DNA from 4 places in the Bacterioplanoides pacificum genome. Region 1 is predicted to be linked to each of the others. Evidence: predicted binding sites of a transcription regulator. Region 1 holds the regulator's gene; each other region holds the start of a gene.

Region 1 (3,170 bases):
AACCGTATCGGACGCCTGGCTAAAGAGACCTGATCCATGGATATTATTTACGTTCTGGTTCCGTTGTCGTTGCTGTTACTGGCCATCGCCATCGGTATTTTTTTCTGGGCGGTCCGCAGTGGCCAGTTCGATGATATGGAATCCCCGGCCCATAAGATCCTGTTTGACGATGACGAACCGGAAAAACCACAAGCGCCGGATCAGGCGACCGATGACACACAACCACGCTGTTAAGCGCCCCTGCGACTATGAATGAACCGTTATCACTGCTGACCGCCCTGCTGATTGGTCTGTTTGGTGCCAGCCATTGCCTGGTGATGTGCGGTGGCATCGCCGCCGCTACCGGCAACAGCAGCTTACCAGAGCGCCGCCTGGCATCACTGCTGGCGTTTAATGGTGGCCGTATCAGCTCCTATGCCGTTGCCGGTTTACTGGTCGGTGCTGCCGGCTTATGGCTGCAACAACTGCATGACAGCCTGATGCTGCTATTACGCTCACTGGCGGGGGTGATGCTGATACTGATGGGACTTTACGTCGCCCGCTGGGCCAGCTGGCTGACCCGTATCGAACGGCTGGGGCAATATCTGTGGCGTTTTTTACAACCGCAGACCGGACGTTTGTTGCAGCAGTCGTCTCTGACGGCACGCTTTGGACTCGGTATGTTATGGGGATGGTTACCCTGTGGTCTGATTTACAGCACCCTGAGCTGGGTTGCCGCTAATGGTGACCCGTTATTGGGCGCCTTAACCATGGCGACCTTTGGCCTCGGCACTCTGCCCGCGTTACTGGCCGGAGGTTTGGCCGCCGCCACCCTGAGCCGTTGGCTCAACCATCAGCTCACCCGGCAACTGGCCGGTCTGCTGTTGATTGGCTACGGCTTATGGACAGTTACTTCGGTGTGGTTACCAGTCCTTGACAGATCCATCAGTCACTAGGAGTATAGAGCCAGTTTTCGAATGACCTGGCGTTAACGCACCGGGTACTCACACCGGATATTAGTATGAAATCATCTACCGCTCCTTCGCCACTGCGTGGCACTCAGCCGCATTGTCAGACCTGCTCCCTGAATGCACTGTGTTTGCCTCTGTCGCTGAACGATAACGACATGGAACGCCTGGACGACATTATTCGTCGTGGCCGGCCGATCCAGAAAGGTCAGTTATTATTTCAGCAGGGCGAACCCTTTCAGTCAGTATTTGCGGTGCGTACCGGTGCGTTAAAAACCTACACCCTGGCATCAAACGGCGAAGAACAGATCACCGGATTCCACCTGGCCAGTGAACTGGTCGGCCTGGCGGGTTACAACAATGACTTTTATCCGCTGTCAGCGAAAGCACTGGAAACCACGACCGTGTGTGAAATTCCGCTGACCCAGCTGGATGAACTGGCCGATGAGCTGCCCGACCTGCGTAAACAGCTGATGCGCACTATGGGGACAGAAATCCGTCATGACCAGAACATGATGTTGCTGCTGAGTAAAAAGAATGCCGAAGAACGGGTGGCGTCGTTCCTGATGGATATTTCCACCCGTTATGCCCGCCGTGGCTTTTCAGCGACCCACTTCCGTCTGCCAATGTCACGGGTCGATATCAGTAATCATCTTGGTCTGGCGGTCGAAACCATCAGCAGGGTGTTTACCCGCTTCCAGAAAAACGGCCTGATCGAAACCCAGGGCAAAGAAATTATTCTGCAGGATATCGATACCCTCAATCAGCTGGCCGGGCTGGTTTCTGACGACGACTGTGGTCACAGCGACAGCAAATAACCACAGCTGTACCACTGACATTTCCCTGTTCAGGGAAATGTCAGTTTAATCAAGGCATTCTTCCCCTCTTTCTCCATTATCTGGCACAGCACCTGCGTTATATTTTTGACGACTGGTTTTTCTGGCGCTGTTTTTTGAATAAAAACTACGCAAGTCCAATCAGGCTATTCTAAGGTAACAATACAGGGACTGAACTCAGCCGGCTGATGAACGGCATTCGGTACCGTTACGAGGTATAACGCTATGGGAATCTGCACCCGGGAACTGCTGGCGCGGTTATGGAAGCGTTTTTATCACCCGCGCAGGGGCGCCAGCTGCGAACACTTTATTAATAACTACCAGCTGTTGGTGGAAGGCGTTAACCGGGTCGCCTGACAATGCCCGCCAGATGTAATCCGGCGGCTTGCGAAGGTTCCCTGAACCCTGGCTTTTTGTTATAAAGCCCTGCTTAACTCCGGCCTGCGGGCCCGCATTTCCTTCAGGAGCAGTTTCCGGCCATGCAAGACGTTGCCACTTTTGACCCACGCCAAGCCAACGAACCGGCCAGCCCGGTTGTCAGCGATCAGGAACGCAAGCAGAAAACCAACTTTAATAAGTTACAGAAACGCCTGCGCCGTAACGTCGGCAAAGCCATCGAAGATTACAACATGATTCAGGATGGCGATAAAATCATGGTCTGCCTGTCGGGTGGTAAAGACTCCTATACCATGCTCGACATCCTGATGAGTCTGCAAAAAAGCGCTCCGGTTAAGTTTGAGCTGGTCGCCGTGAATATGGACCAGAAACAGCCCGGTTTCCCTGAACATATCCTGCCTGCCTATCTGGAACAGCTGGGAGTGCCGTATCACATCGTCGAAAAAGACACCTACAGCGTGGTAAAAGAGGTCATCCCGGAAGGTAAAACCACCTGTGGTTTATGCTCCCGCCTGCGGCGTGGCACCCTGTATGGGTTTGCCGAAAAAATTGGTGCCAACAAAATTGCCCTCGGCCACCACCGCGACGACATCATCGAAACCCTGTTCCTCAATATGTTTCATGGCGGTAAATTAAAAGCGATGCCGCCTAAGCTGCTGAGCGATGACCAGAAACACGTATTAATCCGGCCACTGGCGTATTGCAAAGAAAAAGACATCGAAGCCTTTGCCACAGCCAAAGAATTTCCGATTATTCCGTGTAATTTATGTGGTTCACAGGAAAATCTGCAGCGCCAGAACATTAAACAGATGCTGGCCGCCTGGGATAAAGAACAACCTGGCCGCAGCGAAAACATTTTTGCCGCGATCAGCAATGTTGCACCGTCACAACTGGCCGACGGAGCGTTGTTTGATTTTGTCAATCTGGAGCAAAAACAACAAGGCAGTCATCTGGGCATACGCCAGACCCTGCTGGATGTGGTACACGTCGA
Region 2 (3,170 bases), 130 kb from region 1:
GCGCTGGAGGAGCTGGAACATTTTTCCCGTGATTTGCGCATTCTGGGTACTTATCCGGCGCACGAATACCGCAACCGCAGCGCGTTTGTGTAACACCTGGCGGTGTTGGTTAACGCCGCCGGACAACAGCTACGCCTGTTGCTGTTGTCCGCCGGATGTGGCGAATTACATCGCCTGTCTGAATAATTCACATACCTGCTCAAAGCTCGGCTGAATCGGGTTAGTGAGACCACAGGCGTCTTTCATGGCGTTTTCTGCCAGTGTTGGAATGTCCTGTTCCTGCATCCCCAACTCTGCAACACCGGTAGGAATATTGACATCGGCGGCCAGCGCTTTAATCGCATCGATACATAATTGTGCCCCTTGTGCGGCGGTTTTTCCCTGGACCTCACAGCCCATGGCTGCGGCTACCTCAGTCAGCCGTTCACTGGCGACCTGGGCATTAAACTGCTGCACGTGAGGCAACAGAATGGCGTTGCAAACCCCGTGTGGTAAATCATAAAAGCCACCCAGCTGGTGGGCCATCGCATGGACGTATCCCAGCGAAGCGTTGTTAAACGCCATGCCGGCCATAAACTGGGCATAGGCCATTTTGTCGCGGGCTTCGGCGTTATTGCCGTCGCTGACGGCGGTGCGTAAATAACGGCTGATCAGGCTGATCGCGTGTAATGCATTGGCATCAGTAATGGGAGTGGCAGCGGTGGAGACATAAGCTTCGATGGCGTGGGTTAATGCATCCATACCGGTAGCCGCTGTCAGTGAGGCGGGCATACCCAGCATCAGATCCGGATCATTGACCGATAATACCGGTGTGGTGTGTTTATCCACGATGGCCATTTTCACATGGCGGCTGTCGTCGGTAATGATGCAGAAACGGGTCATTTCGCTGGCGGTACCGGCGGTGGTATTGATGGCAATCAGTGGCAACTGAGGTTTGGCCGACTGATCCACCCCCTCATAATCTTTAATGGAACCGCCGTTGGTCGCTACCAGAGCGATGCCTTTGGCGCAATCGTGTGGTGAGCCACCGCCGAGGGAAATCACACAATCACACTGGTTTTCCTGCAGAGCCGATAAGCCGTGCTCAACGTTGGTGGTGTTGGGGTTGGGTTTGACTTCGTCATAAACCACTGCAGCGACACCATGCTGCTGCAGTAAAGCGGTCACTTTTGCCACCACGCCCAGCTGCACCAGCGGCGCATCGGTAACGATCAGGGCTTTTTTAAAACCGTAAGACTGAACGGCTTTGGCAGCGTCCTGTAAACAGCCGCTGCCCATCAGGTTAACGGCCGGGATAAAAAAAGTGCTGACACTCATGGCGTATTTCTCGTATTGATTAAGTTGTGAATACGTTAGCCGCGAGTCCGCTGTCCTGCACTTGATGTATCGCAAGGTTTATAACGATAACGCCACCACTTACTTTTATTGACGTTTATTGCTGTGCCTGTTTCATCAATATTCCCTGATAAGGCTGTAATTGGTTTGGGATGTTCTGATGATGGGTGTTTTTTAGCGCCGTTGCTGTCTGACAGATGTTGGGCAGAGGTTGTGTGGTTGCAGAAAAATTCAGTACGATCAGCAATACGTCATGATTCAGCTGGCGTTGGTAAAGCAGGATATCCGGTTCACTGTCCAGCAACATTAAATCGCCACTGTGTAGCGCCGCGGTTTGTTTCCTTAACCAGATTAATTGCCGGTACCAGTTTAATAAACTGTCCGGCTCGGACTGTTGTTCGCTGACGCTGATACCGTTAACCGGCTGATGGGGTAACCAGTGGCTGGCGGTGCTGAATCCCGTGTGCTGCGGTTGCCAGAACATGGGTTTACGACAGCCATCGCGGCCATTGTGTAATGGCCAGTAACGTAAGCCAAGCGGATCCTGGATGTGTTTGCGCGCTACCGTTTGTTGCGGCATACCGAGTTCTTCGCCGTAATATAAGTAGGGCGTACCACGCAGGGTCAGCAGCAGTAACGCCAGTAATTTCAGTCTGGCCCGGGTTTGTTCGCCGCCGGCACCGTCTGCCTGATAGCGGCTGGCGTGGCGGACAAAGTCGTGATTGCTGAGGGTGTAGTTGGGCCAGTTCTGGTCGCCCAATAAATCCGACCATTTACGGATCACGTCAGCAAAGGCTTTTGCATTAAACGGACAACGTAAAAATTCAAAGTTAAATGCCTGGTGTAACTCGTCATTGTCGCCGTAATAACTGGCTGGCAGCTGGCTGTTAGCGTTATCTGCGAGCATAACTTCGCCAACCATCATGCGCTCCGGGTAAGCATCAAGCCACTGGCGCATGTCTTTTAATAATGCGTGCATTTCTGTCTGGTCGCGATCAAAAATATGCTGCTGGCGATCGTAGGGGCGGCCGATTTTAAACCATCGGGTCGGGTTATTACGCCAATGCTGATCTTTAAAATACAGGTTTACGACATCCAGCCGGAAACCGTCCACACCTTTATCCAGCCAGAACTCCATGACCTGTTTAATGGCTTTTTTAACTGCCGGATTACGCCAGTTTAAATCCGGCTGCTGGGGTAAAAATGAGTGGTAATACCAGGCTTGCCGGCCGTGGTGGTAACTCCAGCCTTTGCCACCAAAACAGCCCAGCCAGTTATTTGGGGCTTTATCGGCGGGGCCGGGGTGCCACAGATACCAGTCGGCTTTTTCTGAGTCGGGATTACAGCTTTCGATAAACCAGGGGTGTTGGTCGGAACTGTGATTAACCACTAAATCAATAATGATGCGGATATGACGCCGGTGGGCCTGGTGCAATAATTCATCAAAGTCGGCCATGCTGCCGAACAGCGGATCAATGGCGCAATAATCCTGAATGTCATAGCCGAAGTCAGCCATCGGTGACGGGTAAAAGGGGGATAGCCAGATGGCATCAATGCCGAGTGACTGCTCGCTGCCGTCGTTGAGGTAGTCGAGTCGCGAAATCAGCCCTGGCAGGTCGCCGATACCGTCGGGCTGGTGCGGGTTATCCTGAAAACTGCGTGGATAGATCTGATAAACAACGCCTTGTTTCCACCACGTCATGTTGTGCCACCCGCTGTTAAAAGCGCAGAGTTTAGCTGCGCGTTATTACAGCCGGGTGTCAGCGTTCCAGCTTTTGTGCCCGGTATTCACCCGGCGTCAGGCCCTGCCATTTTTTAAAGGCGCGGTGAAAGGT
Region 3 (3,170 bases), 260 kb from region 1:
CATAACTCGGTTTTCCCCACCCCGGTTGGCCCCAGAAACAGGAAAGAACCATTCGGCCGGTTCGGGTCGCTCAGCCCGGCGCGGGAACGACGAACGGCATTCGACACCGCAGTAATCGCCTGGTCCTGCCCGACCACCGAATCGTGTAATACCTGCTCCATACGCAATAATTTATCGCGTTCACCTTCCAGCATTTTATTGACCGGTACGCCGGTCCATTTGGAGACAACTTCGGCAATTTCGTCTTCCGTCACTTTATTACGCAGCAGGGTAAATTCCTGCGTACCGCTGACCTCCGCCTCATTGGCCGCCGCCAGCTGTTTTTCCAGCTCCGGAATCGTGCCGTATTGCAGCTCTGACATTTTTTGCAGATCGCCGGCACGGCGGGCCGCTTCCAGATCAATTCTGGCCTGTTCCAGTTGTTCTTTCGATTTCGATGCCCCTTCCAGTAAGGCTTTTTCTTTTTTCCACACCTCTTCCAGTTCGACATAGGCTGTGCCGGCTTTATTAATTTCTTCGTTAAGGCCGGACAGACGTTTTTTCGCGGCGTCGTCTTTTTCTTTCTTCAGTGCTTCGCGTTCAATTTTTAACTGAATTAAACGGCGTTCGAGTTTGTCCATTTCCTGAGGTTTGGAATCGATTTCCATGCGGATCACGGAAGCAGCTTCATCCACCAGGTCAATGGCTTTATCCGGTAACTGACGGTCGGTGATATAACGCTGCGACAACTTAGACGCCGCAATAATGGCGCTGTCGGTGATCTGTACCCCGTGGTGCACTTCGTAACGCTCTTTTAAGCCGCGCAAAATCGCAATGGTATCTTCTTCAGACGGCTCATCCACCAGCACTTTCTGGAAACGACGTTCCAGGGCGGCGTCTTTTTCGATGTATTCCCGGTATTCATCCAGCGTGGTGGCACCAACACAATGCAACTCCCCCCGGGCCAGGGCCGGTTTCAGCATATTACCGGCATCCATCGCACCGTCCGATTTACCGGCACCCACCATGGTGTGCAATTCGTCGATAAACAGGATGATACGACCATCGTGTTTCGACACGTCTTTTAATACCGCTTTCAGCCGTTCTTCAAACTCACCGCGGTATTTCGCCCCTGCCACCAGGGCGCCCATATCGAGCGATAAAATCCGTTTATCTTTCAGGTTTTCCGGTACTTCACCGTTAATAATACGTTGTGCCAGACCTTCAACCACTGCTGTTTTACCCACCCCGGGCTGACCAATTAACACCGGGTTGTTTTTAGTACGGCGCTGTAACACCTGCACGGTACGGCGGATTTCATCATCGCGGCCAATGACCGGATCCAGCTTGCCCTGCTCAGCGCGTTCAGTCAGATCGATACAATATTTATCCAGCGACTGACGATTATCTTCGGCATTCGCATCGTTCACCGCTTCACCGCCACGCATGTCTTTAATAGCGTTTTCCAGCGCTTCGGCTTTCAGGCCAACATCCGCCAGCACTTTACCGGCAGCGCCACGATCCTGCAGCGCCACCAATAAAAAGATTTCGCTGGAAACAAACTGATCGCCACGCTTTTGTGCGTCTTTATCAGCCAGATTTAATAACCGCCCCAGTTCCTGGGCCAGCTGGATATTGCCGTCCGGCGAACTGACCGTCGGCTGCTCCTGTAATACCGCCCGCAGTGCCCGCTCCAGTTCGGATACATTCACACCGGCGCGACGAATCACGTCTTTGATGGAACTGTTGGTTTGCTCCAGCAGCGCCAGCAACACGTGTACCGTATCAATCTGATTATGATCCTGACCCAATGCCAGACTCTGACTTTCTGCCAGGGCATTCTGTAAACTGGTGGTCAAACGATCCATACGCATAATGGTCAATCCTCAATCGTTAACTCAATGGCTGTTATTCTATCTGGGGTTGTATTAGTTTTTTTCAACACCTAGAGGCAAATATTTATTTTATCTAATAGCAGAACCACTGCCAGCCGCTCCTATCAGCTGCCCCCGACACAATTAATATGATCCCGTTGTTGCGCTTTTAAAGCCCCTGAATTCAAAATACGATCCGAAATTTGTTCAAAACCTGATATTCATCAAGAGAGCCCCTGTGACCACCTCCCCTTTAACCGCAACGGTTACGGATTCCCGTAGCGCCTTACGCCAGGCAGCCTTATTCCTGATTCTGGGTGAAGCCCTGCTGGCCATTATGGGTGCCCTGATCAAACTGGTATCCGATGAGCTCAGTACCGAACAGATTGTGTTTTTCCGCAACCTGGCCGGGCTGATCATTCTGCTGCCGATGATCCTGCGCCAGGGCCCTGCCCTGCTGCACACCCGGGTCTGGCACTGGCATCTGATGCGAGGGCTGGTAGGTGTCAGCGCGATGTATTGTTATTTCTGGGCAATTGCCAATATGCCACTGACTGAGGCATTTCTGGTAAAACTTTCCAGCCCGCTGTTTATGCCACTTATCGCCTGGTTATGGTTGTCTGAGTCCTCGGGTAAACATTCACTGCTGGCGTTGTTGGTGGGCTTTACCGGGGTCGCCTTTATTCTGCGCCCTGGTGATGACAGTGCGTTTACCCTGGCAGCACTGATTGGCCTGTTAGGCGCCCTGCTGGCGGCCCTGGCCAAAGTCACCATTCGCCGTATGTCAGCGACTCAGGAGCCCAGTCAGCGCATTGTGTTTTATTTTGCAGTGATTGCTGCCGCGATTTCATTACCCGCCGCACTGCTCAACTGGCAACCGGTACCGACCCATTATTGGTTGTTATTGTTATTGATTGGTTGTGTTGCCACGCTTGGCCAGCTGGCACTGACGCGCGCCTACAAAACCGCACCCACCGGCAGCGTCGGGGTGTATGCCTATAGCGCCGTGGTTTATGGTGCACTGATGGGCTGGATGTTCTGGGGTGAGATTCCCGCCTGGAGCACCTGGGTCGGGGCGGCACTGATCGTCACATCCGGCGTCATTAATCTGAGGAAATAACAGCTGTCGGAGCACAAACTTAGACATAAGTCGGTGTTTAACAAAAAACAACAACATTATTTCCTGAAAATCCAATATAGTAATGAAATAGATGGATTACTATTAATGAGTCAACAATCATGTCACGCATCGATTCTCTGCAAACCTTTGTCTCCGTGGTGCGCTCGCGCAACTTTACTTCGGCTGCCGATTCCCTG
Region 4 (3,170 bases), on a different contig from region 1:
CCGGACAGATTTCCGGTATGGCGGGGGCTTACGGCAACGTCGGCGCGGTATTTTATCTCACCATTTATACCTTCGTGGACGCCAATCAGTTCTTCTTTATCATTGCGACCGGGGGCTTTATCAGCTGGGTGGTGTGCCTGTTATGGCTGAAAGAACCGGAGTCGGCATTTTCGGATGACTATTATGTGTCATCGGTTGATCGCCAGATCGAACAGGAACTGAATGCCTGAGCAGCAAACCAGCCGATACCGGTGTTATCTGTGGAAGTGTGAGCGGTTATGAATCATGTACTGAAAGCAAACCATCCGTTGTGGGGGCAGGCGTTCCGGCCACTGTTTTTATTGGCAGCCGGCTTCAGCAGCCTGGCGATGTTGTTATGGGGCGCCAGTCTGCAGGGCCTGCCGTTAATGAGCGCAACTCAATCGCTATTCTGGCATAGCCACGAAATGTTGTTTGGTTTCGCCATGGCGGTGGTGGCAGGATTTTTATTAACCGCAGTCCAGAACTGGACTGGCCAGCGTGCCACTCACGGCGCAGCGCTGCTGTGGCTGACATTACTGTGGCTGGCCGCCCGGCTGATGATGCTGGCGGGCGATGTATTTCCCTGGTGGCTGACGGCCGCGGTTGACCTGGCGTTTGTGCCATTGGTGGCCTGGCTGTTCGGGCGCATGTTGTGGCGTGTTAAGCAACGGCGCAATTATGTTTTTGTGGCACTGTTATTACTGGTCACGGCCAGTAATGCCCTGATGCATTGGGGCGCGGCTGACAACAATCCGGCGCTGCTGCAATGGGGCAGTTATAACGTCAGCTGGTTGCTGGTGCTGATGATTACCCTGATTGGTGGCCGGGTGATGCCGATGTTTACCGCTAATGGCAGTATGACAGCGAAAGTTGAGCCATTGCCCTGGCTGGAAAAACTGGTGCTGTTCAGCAGCGCGCTGTTGTTGCTGTTGTTTGTCAGTCGTTTATACCAACAGCTGAATGACACTGTGCTGGCGGCGTTATTACTGCTGGCTGCGGTTGCCCAGGGCTGGCGGGTTGCGCGCTGGCGTATTCAGGTGACCCGTCGTATTCCGCTGTTGTGGTCGCTGCATCTGTCCTATTGGTTTATACCACTGGGATTGCTGCTGCTGGCGTTACATTATCTGGGGCTGGCGGTGTCTTTCAGTACGGCTTTACATGCCCTTATCGCCGGTGCCGTGGGCGGTATGATCCTGGCGATGATTGCCCGGGTTTCGCTGGGCCATTCTGGGCGTCCGCTGCAACCCCGGCCGCTGATGTCACTGGCCTTTGTCGCACTGTTATTGGCCGCGCTGTTACGCTCGCTGCTGATCATCCTCTGGCCTGCCGGGGTAATGTTTACCCTGGCGTTGTCCGCCGCTTTATGGTGTCTGGCCTTTCTGTTGTTTGTTGTGTGTTATGCCGCGTTGTTACTGAGCCCTCGTCCGGATGGCAAAGCGGGCTGAACTCTCTGCTTCTTTGCGCTTTAAGGCCGGTGATTACCGGCCTTTTTTGTGGCTGTAAAACCTGCCGTTGTCTGAACGAGTGATCATTATTGCCATTACCCCTGAAGGAGTAGTGCTGGCTAAAAATTGATTTATATCAATTTATTTGAATGGTCTATCGCTAATCTCCACATCATGTTGTGTTTCTTTTGATTGGTTGGCACTAGATATGGGGTTTATGAATTTCTCACAGGAACAGGTTGTGTTCCAGGAAGTGCCGGGAGAAGTCTCTCTGGCCTACACCATCAGTGGTTGCCCGTTGCGCTGTGCCGGTTGTCATAGTGCCGCGACCTGGCCTCCGACCGCCGGCCAGCGCCTGACGGAAAGTTATCTGTGTCAGCGGCTGGATGATTATCACGGTCTGATCAGTTGTGTGTTGTTTCTCGGTGGCGAGTGGCAGCCGGATGTGTTGCTGGGGTTGTTACGCCGGGTCGCGGAGCGGGGTATTAAGCGTTGTTTGTACACTGGCCTGGATGACGTGCCGGATACGCTGAAACAGCAGCTGACATACCTGAAAACCGGCCCCTGGATCGCCCAGCTGGGTGGCCTGGAATCGCCGACAACCAATCAGCGTTTTATCGATTTACGCAGCCAGCGCTGCCTGAATGAAAAATTTCATCAATAACAGAGAATGACCGTAAGGAGAATTAATATGCTGAAGCTGAGCTCGGATCATATTCATCAGAAGCTGGACTTTATCCACCATTATCTGGCAGCTCATAATGCCGCCGATGGTTCGCGGATGGATGCCAACGCCAATGTGACGGAAAAAAATATTGCCACGCTGGAAGCCGAAATGATGAAAGACTATTTCGTGCAGATTAACCGGGCTCAGGTTTCAGCAAAAATTGCTGATTTATTCGGGGATGAACTGGCACAGGAATATATCCGCCAGATCGAGAATCATGAAATTTATGTACACGATGAAACCAGTCTGAAACCCTATTGTGTCTCCGTTACTATGTATCCCTTCCTGCTGGATGGGCTGACCAGGCTGGGGGGCGAATCACTGGCACCGAAACACATCGAATCGTTTTGTGGTGCGTTTGTGAATTTTGTATTTGCTGTCAGCAGTCAGTTTGCCGGTGCCGTGGCGACGGTCGAATTTTTAACCTATTTCGACTATTTTGCCCGCAAAGATTATGGTGACGATTATCTCACCACGCACCGGGATCAGATTGCTAACCATCTTCAGCATGTGGTTTATGCTATTAATCAGCCGGCGGCAGCGCGTGGTTATCAGAGTGTGTTCTGGAATTTATCGATCTACGACAAATACTATTTCGACAGTATGTTTGGTGATTTCGTGTTTCCGGATTACAGCAAACCCTGCTGGCAGACTCTGGCAAAACTGCAGGAGTTTTTCCTTGATTGGTTTAACGCTGAGCGCAGCAAAAGTATTCTGACGTTTCCGGTGGTCACCGTCGCCATGCTGACTGAAGACGGGCAATGCAAAGATCAGGCGTTTGCCCGTGCTATGGCTGCCCAGCTGAATCGTGGCAGTTCCTTTTTTATCTATCAGTCGGACAGCGCCGACAGTCTGGCATCCTGTTGCCGGTTACGCAGTGAAATCAGTGATAATACTTTTTCTTACTCACTGGGTGCCGGTGGCGTGGCAACCGGATCGGTGAATGTTATTACCCTGAATATGAACCGGCTGATCCA

The links. The regulator FNR, encoded in region 1, switches genes on or off when oxygen is low (the NO sensors DNR and NnrR bind a similar motif). The targets are predictions, from matches to a motif close to TTGATNTANATCAA.
Region 2: the regulator FNR is predicted to act here: its motif matches at 1,379-1,392, upstream of yiaY (L-threonine dehydrogenase).
Region 3: the regulator FNR is predicted to act here: its motif matches at 2,068-2,081, upstream of clpB (ATP-dependent chaperone ClpB).
Region 4: the regulator FNR is predicted to act here: its motif matches at 1,593-1,606, upstream of nrdG (anaerobic ribonucleoside-triphosphate reductase activating protein).

What each region holds. Positions count from the first base shown of each region.
Region 1 covers NZ_JBHRYB010000005.1:377,652-380,821, reverse strand. The annotation lists gene ACFOMG_RS06385 (heavy metal translocating P-type ATPase) at 1-33, shown strand, start outside; gene ccoS (cbb3-type cytochrome oxidase assembly protein CcoS) at 37-234, shown strand; gene ACFOMG_RS06375 (sulfite exporter TauE/SafE family protein) at 249-935, shown strand; gene fnr (fumarate/nitrate reduction transcriptional regulator Fnr) at 1,001-1,765, shown strand; gene ACFOMG_RS06365 (hypothetical protein) at 2,009-2,140, shown strand; gene ttcA (tRNA 2-thiocytidine(32) synthetase TtcA) at 2,263-3,170, shown strand, end outside.
Region 2 covers NZ_JBHRYB010000005.1:252,430-255,599, forward strand. The annotation lists gene ACFOMG_RS05790 (prephenate dehydratase) at 1-93, shown strand, start outside; gene yiaY (L-threonine dehydrogenase) at 166-1,317, opposite strand; gene ACFOMG_RS05800 (alpha-amylase family glycosyl hydrolase) at 1,433-3,037, opposite strand; gene ACFOMG_RS05805 (AraC family transcriptional regulator) at 3,096-3,170, opposite strand, start outside.
Region 3 covers NZ_JBHRYB010000005.1:116,506-119,675, reverse strand. The annotation lists gene clpB (ATP-dependent chaperone ClpB) at 1-1,853, opposite strand, end outside; gene ACFOMG_RS05170 (DMT family transporter) at 2,092-2,973, shown strand; gene ACFOMG_RS05165 (LysR family transcriptional regulator) at 3,093-3,170, shown strand, end outside.
Region 4 covers NZ_JBHRYB010000014.1:135,629-138,798, forward strand. The annotation lists gene ACFOMG_RS14640 (MFS transporter) at 1-230, shown strand, start outside; gene ACFOMG_RS14645 (NnrS family protein) at 279-1,466, shown strand; gene nrdG (anaerobic ribonucleoside-triphosphate reductase activating protein) at 1,684-2,130, shown strand; gene nrdD (anaerobic ribonucleoside-triphosphate reductase) at 2,158-3,170, shown strand, end outside.